One region of the Bradyrhizobium sp. USDA 4541 genome, then DNA from elsewhere that is predicted to be linked to it. Evidence: riboswitches for the same ligand, from Rfam matches in the RefSeq annotation. Region 1 holds a riboswitch; each other region holds the start of a gene.
The links. Region 1 has a riboswitch for cobalamin ahead of J2R80_RS35520 (DUF1636 domain-containing protein). Riboswitches for the same ligand answer to the same signal wherever they lie in the genome.

Region 1 (4,374 bases):
GGCCGCGCCGCCAGCCGGCCGCGAAGGCAGCAAGATCGCTGTCGGAAAACGACAACACCACGAGATCGGCCGGATCCTGGCCGAGGTCCCTTGGCGTCGCGGTCTCCTCAAGGCCGCGGCTCTCGCGGAAGACGACGTGCATCAGACACCAAGCCGTGCCCTGATCGCGGCTTCATCGATGTCGGCATGTTCGCCGATCACGACGAGCTTCGACTGCCGCGCCCGGGCGCCCCAGGGCATGTCGAACTGATGCCGCACCCGCTCGCCGACCGATTGCACCAACAGCCGCATCGGCTTGCCTTCGACCGCGATGTAGCCCTTGGCGCGCAGCACGTTCTGCTCGCGCGCCAGCCCCTTGATCGAGGCGACCAGCGCGTCGACATCCGAAACTTCCGGAAGATCGATCACGACGGAATTGAAATCGTCGTGCTCGTGTTCCTCCTCGCCATCGTGATGCGACGGCCGCGCCGCGAGATCGCTTTCCGCCGCCGCCCCGAGCCCGAGGATCACGCGCGCGTCGATCGTGCCGTCGACGACGGGCAACATCGGCACCTCGCGCGGCATCTCGGCCGCGATCACCTCTTTCGCTGCCTTGATCCCCTCCGCCCCCGCGAGGTCCGCCTTGGTCAGCAGCACGATATCGGCACATGCGATCTGGTCCTCGAACACTTCCGACAGCGGCGTCTCGTGGTCGAGATTGTCGTCCGCCGCACGCTGCGCATCCACCGCGGCCGGATCAGGCGCAAAACGGCCGGCGGCGACGGCCTCGGCGTCGGCGAGCGCGATCACGCCGTCGACCGTGATCCGCGAACGGATCTCCGGCCAGTCGAACGCTTTCAGCAGCGGCTTCGGCAGCGCGAGCCCGGAAGTTTCGATCACGATGTGATCGGGCTTCACGTTCCGCGCCAGCAACTGCTCCATCGCCGGGATGAAATCGTCGGCGACGGTGCAGCAGATACAGCCATTGGCGAGTTCGACGATGTTCTCGGCCGGACAATTGGCGTCGGCGCACGACTTCAGGATGTCGCCGTCGACGCCTTCGCTGCCGAATTCGTTGACCAGCACCGCGAGCTTCTTGCCGTTGGCATTGCGGATCAGATGCTGGATCAGTGTCGTCTTGCCGGAGCCGAGAAAGCCGGTCACGACGGTGACCGGAATTTTGGCGAGTGTGGTCATTCTGCGGCCTCCGGCACGACGGGAAGAGGTGGAATGCGGGCGAGCGATTGCTTGCGGAAGATTTCCGGACGGCTGCGCCACGGCACGATGCCGTCGGGCGCCGCCGCATAGGCGGAGGCACCGGCGATCACATCCGCGGCATTATCAGCGGACAGTCGGCCGTAGACATAGGACCAGCGCCCCGGCGCGCTGAGCGCGACCGAGCAACCCTGGCTGCAGGCCGACAGGCATGCGACGGGAACCAGATTGACGTCATCAGGCACGCCGGCCTCGACAAGCGCGGCATGCAGGCGTGCACCGGGCGCGAGCTCACCTTCCGCCGGCGTCTGGCCGGCGCGGCAGGTGATGCAGACATGAAGTGTAACGCTCATCGCCCTTCCTGGATTGACAGCGGGAAGCGATGAGGCACACGAACCGATTTTGGACAGGTTCGTTCCCCGTCGCGGAACACCCCGTCCGCCGGTTTCACAACATGCTGCGTTGGCAGGTCTCCCGGCTTGCGGAGCAGGTTTTACCCTTCGATGCCCACCTTCCCGACTCCGTATGGAATCAGTGGCTTGGGCATCTCTCCGGTCACGGTCGCGGGGGCGGCTGCGCTTCGGGCCCGATTTAGCGGAGCCCTATCGCATTCCCTCTTCGCCTGTCGTAGGACAGGAACCAACGCAGGACCACCATTCGTCCAAGCCTCGCACTTGTCAAGCCGAAGGAATGTGATGACTTCTGATGGAAAGGACGCTGAAGACGGCGCCCTCGGCACCGATCTTTCGCCGGATGCGCGCCACGCGGACAAGATGGCGAAAAAGAAGGCCGCCCGCGACCGCATCATGGCGACCAAGAGCGGTGAAAAGGGCCTGATCATCGTTCATACCGGCGCCGGCAAAGGAAAATCGTCCTCCGCGTTCGGCATGATCGTGCGCTGTGTGGCGCACGGCTTTCCCTGCGCCGTGGTGCAGTTCATCAAGGGCGCCTGGGATACCGGCGAGCGCCGCCTGCTCACCGGGCATTTCGGCGATCTCTGTCAATTTCACGCCATGGGCGAAGGCTTTACCTGGGAGACGCAGGATCGCGCCCGCGACATCGCGGCAGCGCAAGCCGGCTGGGAAAAGGCCAAGCAGCTGATCGCAGACCCGAGCCTGCGCATGGTCGTGCTCGACGAGATCAACATCGCGCTACGCTACGACTACCTCGCGATCGCCGATGTCGTCGACTTCCTGACCACGTCGAAGCCGCCGATGACCCATGTCGTGCTCACCGGGCGCAACGCCAAGGAGGAGCTAATCGAGATTGCCGATCTCGTCACCGAGATGACGCTGGTAAAGCATCCGTTCCGCTCCGGCATCAAGGCCCAGCCGGGCGTCGAGTTCTGACGGGCGTCACGATGGCGCGCGCATTGATGATCCAGGGAGCCGGCTCGGACGTGGGCAAATCGCTCATCGTCGCCGGCCTCGCCCGCGCCGCGAGACGGCGCGGCCTGCGCGTGCTGCCGTTCAAGCCGCAGAACATGTCGAACAACGCCGCCGTGACCGTCGATGGCGGCGAGATCGGCCGCGCACAGGCGTTGCAGGCGCTCGCCGCCGGCGTCGAGCCGCACACCGACATGAACCCGGTGCTGCTGAAGCCCGAGACCGATGTCGGCGCCCAGGTCATCGTGCACGGCAAACGGATCGCCACCGCACGCGCGCGCGAATATGCCGGCATGAAACCATCGCTGATGGGCGCGGTGCTGGAGAGTTTTGCGCGCCTGAAGCAGCGCGCCGATCTGGTGCTGGTCGAGGGCGCCGGCAGTCCCGCCGAGGTTAACTTACGCAAGTCCGATATCGCCAATATGGGTTTTGCGCGCAAAGCCGACGTGCCTGTGGTGCTGGTCGGCGACATCGACCGCGGCGGCGTGATCGCGCAGCTCGTCGGCATCAAGACGGTGATCGACCCTGACGATGCGGCGATGATCCAGGGCTTCGTCATCAACAAATTCCGCGGCGATCCGTCGCTGTTCGATGACGGCTATCGCTTGATCGAAGAGCGCACCACCTGGCGCGGATTTGGCGTGCTGCCCTGGTTCGTCCGCGCCGGCGAGCTTCCGGCCGAAGATGCGCTCGGGCTCGGCGAGGCGCGCAAGCCCGGCCAGTGCAAGATCGCGTTCCTTGCGCTGTCGCGGATTGCCAATTTCGACGACCTCGATCCGCTGAAGCTCGAGCCCGGCGTCGATCTCGTGATGGTACGTCCGGGCGAAGCCATCCCGGGTGATGCGAAGCTCGTCATCCTGCCCGGCTCGAAATCGACCCGCGGCGATCTCGCCTTCCTGCGCGCGCAAGGCTGGGACATCGACCTCCTCGCGCATCATCGCCGCGGCGGCCATGTCCTCGGCCTGTGCGGCGGATACCAGATGCTTGGACACAGCGTCGCCGACCCCGATGGGATCGAAGGTCCTGCCGGCGAAACGCGCGGGCTCGGGCTGCTCGATGTCGCGACCACCATGACCGAACAGAAGACGCTGACGCGCTCCAGCGCGGTGCATGCCGCGACCAGCCAACCGATCAGCGCCTATGAAATCCATATCGGGCGCACCGACGGGCCGGATCGCGCGCGGCCCTTTGCATCACTCGACGGTACGGCTGAGGGCGCGGTCTCCGCAGACGGGCGCGTTCACGGCAGCTATCTGCACGGCCTGTTCGCCTCGGACGAATTTCGCAAGGCGTTCCTTGCACAGCTCGACATCCCCGCGGCGGATCAGACTTACGGCGCCAGGGTCGAGAGCGCGCTCGACGCGCTCGCCGGGCACATCGAGACCCATCTCGATGTCGAAGGCCTGCTCGCGCTGGCGCGTTAAAGCGAGATGATTCCTTCTCACCTCGCCCCGCGTGCGGGGAGAGGTCGGAACGCATCGCTAGATGCGTTCCGGGTGAGGGGGAGTCTCCGCAACCGCAGCTGTCGCCGAATATGCGGATGCGGCCCCTCACCCCAGCCCTCTCCCCGTAAGAACGGGGAGAGGGAGCGCAGCGCCGTCGCAATCAGCGCGACAACACGGCGGAAAGGCGCGACCACTCGGCCTCACTGCCCGGCAAGCCGAGGCGCAGCCATCCCGGTTTCTGCTGGAAGACCCGCGGCCAGATCTGCGCACGCGCAAGTTTCTCCTGCGCAGCCAATGCTTCGCCGGTCTCGTAGAGCCGGAACAGCAACGTGCCGCCGACCAGCGTCCAG
Region 2 (4,374 bases), 4.9 Mb from region 1:
CCGAATTCATCGTGATCGAGACCAGCGGGATCGCCGATCCCGCCGACATCATCCGCAACCTGATGGATCCCGTGATCTGGAAGGAGGCGCCGCTGGAGACCGTGCTGTGCGTGGTCGACGCGACGCAGCCTGCGGCGATGCTGAACGATGCGCTGCTGCGCTCGCAGCTCCGGGCGGCGGATGTGGTGGCGCTGAGCAAGGTCGATCTGACTGACGCCGCTGCGTGCGCCGCGATCCGCGACGCCGTGCGCGCGGTGCGTCCGGCGGCCGTGGTGGTGGATGCCTTGCATGGCGAGGTGCCGGCCGCGCTGCTGTTCCCGGCGGACCTCGATCATGTGCCGGCTCCGCGCGAGACCGCGCCGCGACGGCCGGCGTCCGATCGCTTCGAGACGCTGAGCTGGACCTCGGAGTGGCCCGTCGTGCTGCCGCGCTTGCAGCAGGCGATCGGCAGACTGGCGCCGAAGCTGGCGCGGGCGAAGGGATTGTTCGAGACGGTGGAGCAGCCCGGGCGGCTGACCGTGTTTCAACTCGCCGGCGGCCGCGCGACCTTGGCTGCGGGCGGCGTGCCGTCGCCCGGCGTGCCGCGCACGCGCATCGTGTTCATCGCCGAGATGGGTGCGCTGTCGCGCGCGGAGATTGATGAGGTGATGCAGGGATGCGTCGAGGCTCAGTGACGCGAACCTACGTTTCCCGTCATACTGAGGTGCGAGGGAAGCAGCGTCTCGAAGGATGAATCGGCCACCAGCCGGGCCGTGCATCCTTCGAGACGCGCGTGCCGCGCTCCTCAGAGTCTGACTCATAAATCACCCAACCTTAGCTGCAGCCGCGAGTCTGCGGGTCAGGAGCCTGATGTGTGCAATCAGCAGCCAGGCAGCTTCGGTTGCCACCGTCGCCTCGAAGTCCTTGGCGAGGCGGCGGCATCTGCCGAACCAAGCGAATGTGCGTTCAACCACCCACCGCCTCGGCAGAAGCTGGAAGCCTTTGACGCCTTGGGGCCGCTCGACGATCTCGACAGTCCATGGACCGCAGTCTGAGAGCGCGTCGAGGAGTTGATTTCCGCGGTAGATCCGGTCGGCAAAGACGTGGCGCAGCCGGGGGAAGTTCATCCGCACGTTCTTCAGCAGCGGTACGGCGCCATGGCAGTCCTGAACGTTGGCCGGATGAACATGAACCCCGAGGAGGAGGCCATTGGTATCCGTCACGATGTGCCGCTTGCGGCCGTAGATGCGCTTGCCTGCATCGTAGCCGCGCGGTCCGCCAGCTTGCGTGGTTGGCGCACTTTGACTGTCGATCACGGCTGCCGTCGGCTTCGGTGTCCGTCCAAGCTTTTTTCGCGCCCGGCGGACAAGCACGCTGACAATCCTCTGCCACCGGCCTGTATCCCGCCATCTATAAAAATAGCCCTGCACCGTCGAATAGGGCGGGAACTCCTGCGGCAACGCCCGCCACTGGCAGCCGGTCGAAACGATATAGAGGATCGCTTCGATCACACGACGCAGCTCCGTCTTACGCGGCCGGCCGCGCCGGTTCGCTCGCGGCAACAGGCGTCTGATCACCGCCCACTCCGCATCGGTCATATCGCTTGCATAACGCAGATCGTCCCGCCGATATTGCTCCCGAGTGATCTTGGTCCAGGGCATCGTGCTCTCCCTCGAATCTTTGCAAATCCGATGGAATCACACCCCACTGAGATCACTCACCCATTTTTCAGTCAGGCTCTCAGGATGACGGGTTGCTTTTCGGCGTCAGCCCTCGACGTCGCTGTGTCATCGCCGCAGCATCACCCGCAAAGCAGGTCTGCGACAATCGCATCGAATTGACAGCTCTGCAGCCAGCACCTATCGTTTTTGCCGACGGTTCCCTTCGGGGATCAAAAGGGAATGCGGTGCGAGGGTAACCCCAATGCCGCAGCTGTCCCCGCAACTGTAAACGGCGAGCCTTTCGTCAATTTGCCACTGGGCCATCAGGCCCGGGAAGGCGTCGACAGGCGATGACCCGTGAGCCAGGAGACCTGCCGTCAGTCGTGGTCACACGCGAGCACATCGGGCGGGGGCGTCCTGGTGGGATCGGAGCACTGCCTTTTTTGGCAATGCGCCAGTCCACGTTCGCGGTGACGTGCCACGTTACCGCGAGTCCTTTTCATGTCTCCGTCCTCTCCCGTTGCGCGCAAATGGCGCCTCGGTCTTCTCTGCTCCCTGTCATCATTGTTGTTGCCGGTCGAAGGCTCGGCACAAACGCCGCCACCAACCAGACTCGATCCGATTGAGGTCGCGCCTTCCGCTGCGGCAAAGCCGAAGCCTGCGGCGCGCAGCCGTGACATGACCGCTGCGGCGCGGCCACGGCCGAGGCCTGCAACAGCCGGCAACGCCCCGCGCGTCGCGGCGTCGGGCGTACCGGGATCGGCATCGCCGACGCTCAATGCCACCACGCAGGGCGGCACCGGCAGTCGTCTCAACCTGACGCCGCTGCAGACGCCGGCAAGCGTCGAGATCATCACGGCGCAGACCATCGCCGAACGCGGCCAGCATAATGTGCTCGATGCCGTCACCCAGGATGCGGCCGGGTTCGTCGCAACGCCGGCACCCGGCAACGGCGGCCTGTCGTTCAGCACCCGCGGCTTTGCCGGCAGCAACTCGGTGATGACGCTGTATGACGGCACGCGCTTCTATATCGGTTCCGGCACGCTAACGTTCCCCTACGACACCTGGTCGACGCAACGCATCGAAGTGCTGCGCGGTCCGGCCTCGGTGCTGTACGGCGAAGGCGCGATCGGCGGCGTCATCAATGTGATCCCGAAGAAACCGCTCAATACGCCCACTAACGAGGCCGAGGTTTCGCTCGACAGCAACATGACGCGGCGGCTCTCGGTGGACAGCACCGGTCCGATCAATCCCAATGTGTCGTACCGCGTCAATGCCACAGGCAACATGTCGGACGGCTGGGTCGATCGCGACAAGACCTCGAACGCGATGGTCTCCGCTGCCGTGCGGGTGCAGGCGTCGGACAATCTCGCCTTCACGCTGTCGGAAGACTACGGCGACCGCAGCCCGTCGCGCTATTTCGGCACGCCGCTGATCAACGGCTCGATCCAGGACGCGCTGCGCTTCAAGAACTACAATGCAGCGGACAGCGCGATCCGCTATCAGGACAGCTGGACCCGGTTCAAGACCGAGTGGGACGTCGCCGACGGCATCAAGGTCAACAACACGCTGTATTACCTGACCAGCGAGCGGCACTGGCGCGACATCGAGAACTACACCTGGAATCCGAAGACCCAGCTGATCGATCGCACGAGCTATATCGAGATCTTCCACGACCAGAAGCAGCTCGGCAACCGGATGGATACGACCTTCAGCGGCCACGTGTTCGGCCTTGCGAACCAGGTCGTCGCCGGGTTCGACGTCAACCGGATCGACTTCACCCATACCAACAACTCGCCCTATGGCGGCGCGTCGTCGGTCAATCCTTATGTGTTCGATCCCGGATCGTTCTTCGCCACGACGACGGCGACCACGCGGGGCTTCAACGCGATCGTCAATCAATACGCGCTGTTCGCCGAGGATCGGCTCTCGCTGAACGATCAGTTGTCGCTGGTGACCGGGGTCAGGTATGATCGCCCCGAAGTGGACCGCACCGACTACAAGACGCCGGCAAACAGTTTTGAGACGACGCTATCGGGCACCAGCTGGCGCGCGGGCCTCGTTTACGAGCCGATCAAGAACCTCGCGTTCTATGGCCAGTACGCGGTCGGCGTCGATCCGGTCAGCAATCTGATCTCACTGTCGACCACGCAGAAGACATTCCAGCTTGCGACCGGCAAGCAGACCGAGATCGGGGTCAAGCAGTCGTTCTGGGGCGGCCGCGGCGAGTGGACGCTGGCTGCCTACGAGATCGTCAAGACCGGGCTCACGATTCCCGATCCCGGCAACCCTACCGGCGGCGTGGCATTGCAGATCGGCCAGCAATCATCCCGCGGGGTCGAAGGATCGATCGGGCTCGCGCTGAACGACGGCTGGCGCGTCGACGCCAATCTTGCGCTGTTGCGCGCCAGATACGACAACAACAGCCAGGTGGTCGGCGGCAAGATCGTCAGCTTCAACGGCAATGTCCCGGTCAACGTGCCGCAGCAGGTCTCGAATGTCTGGCTGACCTGGGATTTCGCGCCCAACTGGTCGGTCTATGGCGGCGTGCAGATCGTCGGTGCGATGTACTCCGATCTTGCCAACACTCAGCTGCGTCCGGGCTACAATGTGGTCAATGGCGGCGTCAGGTGGAAGCCGGATAACCGCACCACGGTCGCGTTCCGCGTCTACAACCTGTTCGACAAGGCTTACGCGGTGACCTCGAACGGCACCGGGCAGTGGCTGCTAGGCA
Region 3 (4,374 bases), 5.4 Mb from region 1:
CCCGACGAAATCAGCCCGGCCAGTGCACGCAGCAGCGTGGTCTTGCCGGCGCCGTTCGGGCCGACCAGCGCGACCAGATGGCCCGACGGCAGCGACAGCGAGACATCGTGCAGCACCTTGCGGCTGCCGAGCGAGGCATTGAGCGCCGCGGCGGAGAGCAGCGTCATGCCACGCCTCCGCCGAGCGCGCGGCGCTCGCGCATGATCAGATAGAGGAAGAACGGCACGCCGATGATCGAGGTCAGCACGCCGACCTTGATGTCCGAGGTTGAAGGAATGATGCGCACCGCGATGTCGGCGGCGAGCAGCAGCGCCGAGCCGGTGAGCGCGCTCGGCACCAAGAGCCGCGCCGGATCGTGACCGATCACGGGACGCATCAGATGCGGCGCGACGAGGCCGATGAAACCGATCGTGCCGGTGACTGCGACCGCGCCGCCGACGCCGAGCGCCACGCCCGTGATCACGAAGAGCCGCAACCGCCCGACGTCGACGCCGAGGCTCTGCGCCGCCTCCTCGCCAAGCGTCAGCGCGCGGAAGGCGCTCGCCTGGCTGAGCAGGATGGCGGCGCCCGCGACGATGAAGGGCAGCGCCAGCGCCACGTGCTGGAAGCTGCGGTCCTCCAGCGAGCCGAGCAGCCAGAACGCGATCTCCAGCACCACAAACGGATTGCTCGAGAGATTCATCACCAGTGCGGTCGCGGCTCCCGCAAAGCTCGAGATCGCGAGCCCAGCGAGGATCAGGATCAACAGCCCGGCATTGCGGCCGGCGATCGCAAGCAGCGCGAACACCGAGCCGAACGCGGCGATGATCGCCACCACCGGCAGCGCGTAGGAGCGCACATCGGCGAGGCCCAGCGCGATCACCAGCACCGCGCCGAACGCCGCCGATTGCGGCGCGCCGAATAGCGACGGCGAGGCCAGCGGATTGCGCAGCAGCCCTTGCAGCGCCGCACCGGACAGCCCGAGAATGCCGCCGATCGCAAATGCCAGGATGGTGCGCGGCAGGCGGATCTCGCGCACGATCACCTGCGCCACATCGCTGCTGCCGCCGAACAGCGCCTCGACCACCGCGAGCGGCGACAGCCGCACCGGCCCGATGCCGAGCGAGAGCACGCACAACAGGACCACGAGCGCGAGCAGCGCCGCCGTGGCGCCCCACCGGCGCCGCGCCGCGACCTCGGCCGCCAAGGCAAAATCCTGCACGCTCATCGGATCCATGCTCTTACAGCGATCGCCGTGGCAGACAAGCGACACTCGACAAAAACCGTGGCCGCGCGGCCGCCGCCCGACTTCCGCCGGATTGACTTTGCTACCCGGCCGAACCCTAGATGAACATGACGGTTCTTTCATGAGATGAAAAGGGAATGCGGTACGGGGAAACTTCCCCAACGCCGCGGCTGCCCCCGCAACTGTATGCGGTGAATCCTTCGTCACAGGCCACTGGGAATCTCGGTCCTGGGAAGGCGACGAAGGGTAACGACCCGCGAGCCAGGAGACCTGCCGTCAGCCGTGGTCACACGCGATGCTGCCGGTCGGGGAGTACAGGCATGAGCTTCACCTGATGCTGTGAGCACGATGGTGAGACTGGTTCGCGGTGACGTGCCACTGACGTTGCCGAGGCCTTGCTTATGTTCTCCTTCCCTTTCCATCGGCGGCGCCGCGCGCTTCTGCTCGCGTCGACGATGATCGCGCCGGCGACGATGCTCGCGCCGGCATTCCTTGTCTCCGCAGCGCGGGCGCAGGAGGCACCCGCTCCCGATCAGCTGCCGGCGATCGAAGTCACCAAGCCGGGCGACCAGAACGTCACGCGCGCCAGGCCGGCCGCTGACGAAGCGCCGGCGCCGCGACGCCCGGCGCCGGGCACCTCGCAAGGCAACAATACAGGCAGCGGAGCCGGATCGGGCACGATAGGGACCGGTGTGGCCACCGGAACGGGCGGCACCGGCGGCCGCCAGTTCGCCGGCATTGTCGGCACCTCCTCGGCCGTGATCACCGCCGACGACATCGCGCATTCGCCGGTGCAGTCGTTACCCGAGATCCTCGCGCAGGTGCCGGGCGTGCAGCTGCAAACGCCCTATGGCGGACCGAACGGCGCCAAGACGTCGGTCGACCTGCGCGGCTTCGGCGCATTCGCGACCGACAATACGCTGTTCCTGCTCAACGGCCGCCGCCTCAACGACGTCGACAAGGCCGGCTTCGACCTCACCACGATTCCGCTCGATTCGATCGAGCGCATCGAGATCACGCGCGGCAACAGCGGCGCGGTGCTTTACGGCGACAATGCGGTGGGCGGCGTCGTCAACATCATCACCAAGACCGGCGTCGGCGGCCCGCCGACGACGATGCGGGCCGAGGCCGGAGCTGGCTCGTTCAACACCCGCATGGCCGCGGTCTCCGCAGCGCTCAATTCCGGACCGTGGTCCACCTCGTTCTACGGCAATGGCATCAAGTCCGACGGCTACCGCGTCAACAATGCGCTCGACCAGCGCAACGCCGTCGGCAACATCAACTACACGACGCCTGATCTCACCGCCTTCCTGACCGTCACCGGCAGCGACCAGAAGCTCGGCCTACCCGGCGGACGGCTGGTCGATCCGTCGATCGGCGTGAACGAGCTGCTCACCGATCGCCGCGGCGCCGCGACGCCCTTCGACTATGCCAACCAGCAGACCGCCAGCGTCACCGCCGGCTTCACCAAGACGCTGATGAACGGCGTCGACCTCATCGTCGACGGCGGCTGGCGGCAGCGCGAGACGCAGAGCGGCTTCTTCGGCACGATGCCGACCATCAGCTTCGCTTCGACCTACAATGATGCCGCGCTGCAGACCTGGTCGCTGACGCCGCGGCTCAGCGTCAAGAATGTGATGCTGGGCGTGCCGTCGACGATCCTGACCGGCATCGACTATTACGATTCGAGCTTCCGCGAGGCGCGCGGCGCCTATCAGGGCGTCGACCCGTTCCACATCTACAATATCGAGCAGCAGAGCGTGGCCGGCTATTGGCAACATACGCTGGGCCTGTTGCCAACGACCGACATCTCCTACGGCGCGCGCGTCCAGAATACCAGCATCTCGGCGCGCGATCGCTACGACCCGAATGCGCCATTCGCGTTCGACACGCAGGCGGCACCGCTCGACAGCAACGAGACGCAATACGCCCTGCATGTCGGCGCCGAGCATCGCCTGACCGACACCTTCTCGGTGTTCGGCCGCGCGGCGCGCGCGTTCCGCACGCCCGATGTCGACGAGCGCGTCGCATCCGGACCGTCGTTCGATCCGCTGACCTTCGCCCCGATCCCGCAGAATTTCCAGCTCAAGACCCAGACCTCGCAGGATGTCGAGGGCGGCTTCCGGGTCAAGACCAACCTGTTTCAGGTCCAGACCAGCGTCTATCTGATGGATCTCGAGAACGAGATCCATTTCAACCCGGTGCTGTTCTTCAACACCAACCTCGACCCCACCCGCCGCTATGGCTCGGAAACCAGTGCCTCGCTCAAGTTCAGCGATACGGTGACCCTGCGCGGCGGCATGGCGATCACCCGCGCGGTGTTCCGCGAAGGCATCTGGACCGGCAACGACGTGCCGCTGGTGTCGCGCTACACCGGCAATCTCGGCGTCACCTGGAATATCTGGCAGAACTATCTGGTGCTCGACGCCACGGTGCGGGCCTGGAGCTCGCGCATCATGGACAACGATCAGGCCAACACCCAGAGCCGGATTCCCGGCAACGCCACCGCCGATATCAAGCTGAGCGGGCAAGTTGACCGCTTCTTCTGGTCACTGAGCGTGAACAACCTGTTCAACGCGCTCTATTACGACTACGCCATCGCGAGCACGTTCACCGAAGGCCGCTTCTCGGCCTATCCGCTGCCCGGCCGCACCTACATGGTAAAGGCCGGCGCGACGTTTTAGAGCGTGAACCGGTGGGGCGGGTCTGCCCCGCGCACCGTCTCCGAACATTACAAACGCACCGAAACTGGGGTAGAGTTCCGGCAGCTGATTTGACCCGCGCAGGGGAAACGCATGGCCAAGGCCGGGAAGCAGACCAAGGGCGGCACGAAGATCAAGGACAAGACCGACGACAAGTCGAAGAAGCCTCCGCCACCCGCAGCGTTGCAGGACGACGAGTACTATGAGGACGGCGACATCGCCACGCCGAAGCTCGACCGCTACGGCAATGATGACGAGCCGTTGTGAGGCCCGGCGAATATCGATCCACAGATCCTGCGCGCAGTCGCGCGCGGCGGCCTCGTAGCTCGCGAGCTACCGAGCCCGGCTCGTCGTCGCCAAGCAGACATTAGGTCGCAGCGAGGTCATCGGCCGGACCACCCTTCCGGATTGGTTGCCCACCCCCTGGATGCTAGGCTTCGCATGGAC

Region 2: another riboswitch for cobalamin. It lies ahead of J2R80_RS11335 (TonB-dependent receptor); the one in region 1 lies ahead of J2R80_RS35520 (DUF1636 domain-containing protein).
Region 3: another riboswitch for cobalamin. It lies ahead of J2R80_RS08855 (TonB-dependent receptor); the one in region 1 lies ahead of J2R80_RS35520 (DUF1636 domain-containing protein).

The regions. Positions count from the first base shown of each region.
Region 1 covers NZ_JALJZF010000001.1:7,353,239-7,357,612, forward strand. The annotation lists gene cobN (cobaltochelatase subunit CobN) at 1-142, opposite strand, end outside; gene cobW (cobalamin biosynthesis protein CobW) at 142-1,176, opposite strand; gene J2R80_RS35520 (DUF1636 domain-containing protein) at 1,173-1,547, opposite strand; cobalamin riboswitch at 1,641-1,853, opposite strand; gene cobO (cob(I)yrinic acid a,c-diamide adenosyltransferase) at 1,890-2,543, shown strand; gene J2R80_RS35530 (cobyric acid synthase) at 2,555-4,003, shown strand; gene cobD (threonine-phosphate decarboxylase CobD) at 4,185-4,374, opposite strand, start outside.
Region 2 covers NZ_JALJZF010000001.1:2,431,141-2,435,514, forward strand. The annotation lists gene J2R80_RS11325 (GTP-binding protein) at 1-674, shown strand, start outside; gene J2R80_RS11330 (IS5 family transposase) at 804-1,640, opposite strand; cobalamin riboswitch at 1,838-2,034, shown strand; gene J2R80_RS11335 (TonB-dependent receptor) at 2,142-4,374, shown strand, end outside.
Region 3 covers NZ_JALJZF010000001.1:1,914,758-1,919,131, reverse strand. The annotation lists gene J2R80_RS08865 (ABC transporter ATP-binding protein) at 1-167, opposite strand, end outside; gene J2R80_RS08860 (iron ABC transporter permease) at 164-1,207, opposite strand; cobalamin riboswitch at 1,320-1,518, shown strand; gene J2R80_RS08855 (TonB-dependent receptor) at 1,627-3,909, shown strand; gene J2R80_RS08850 (hypothetical protein) at 4,021-4,194, shown strand.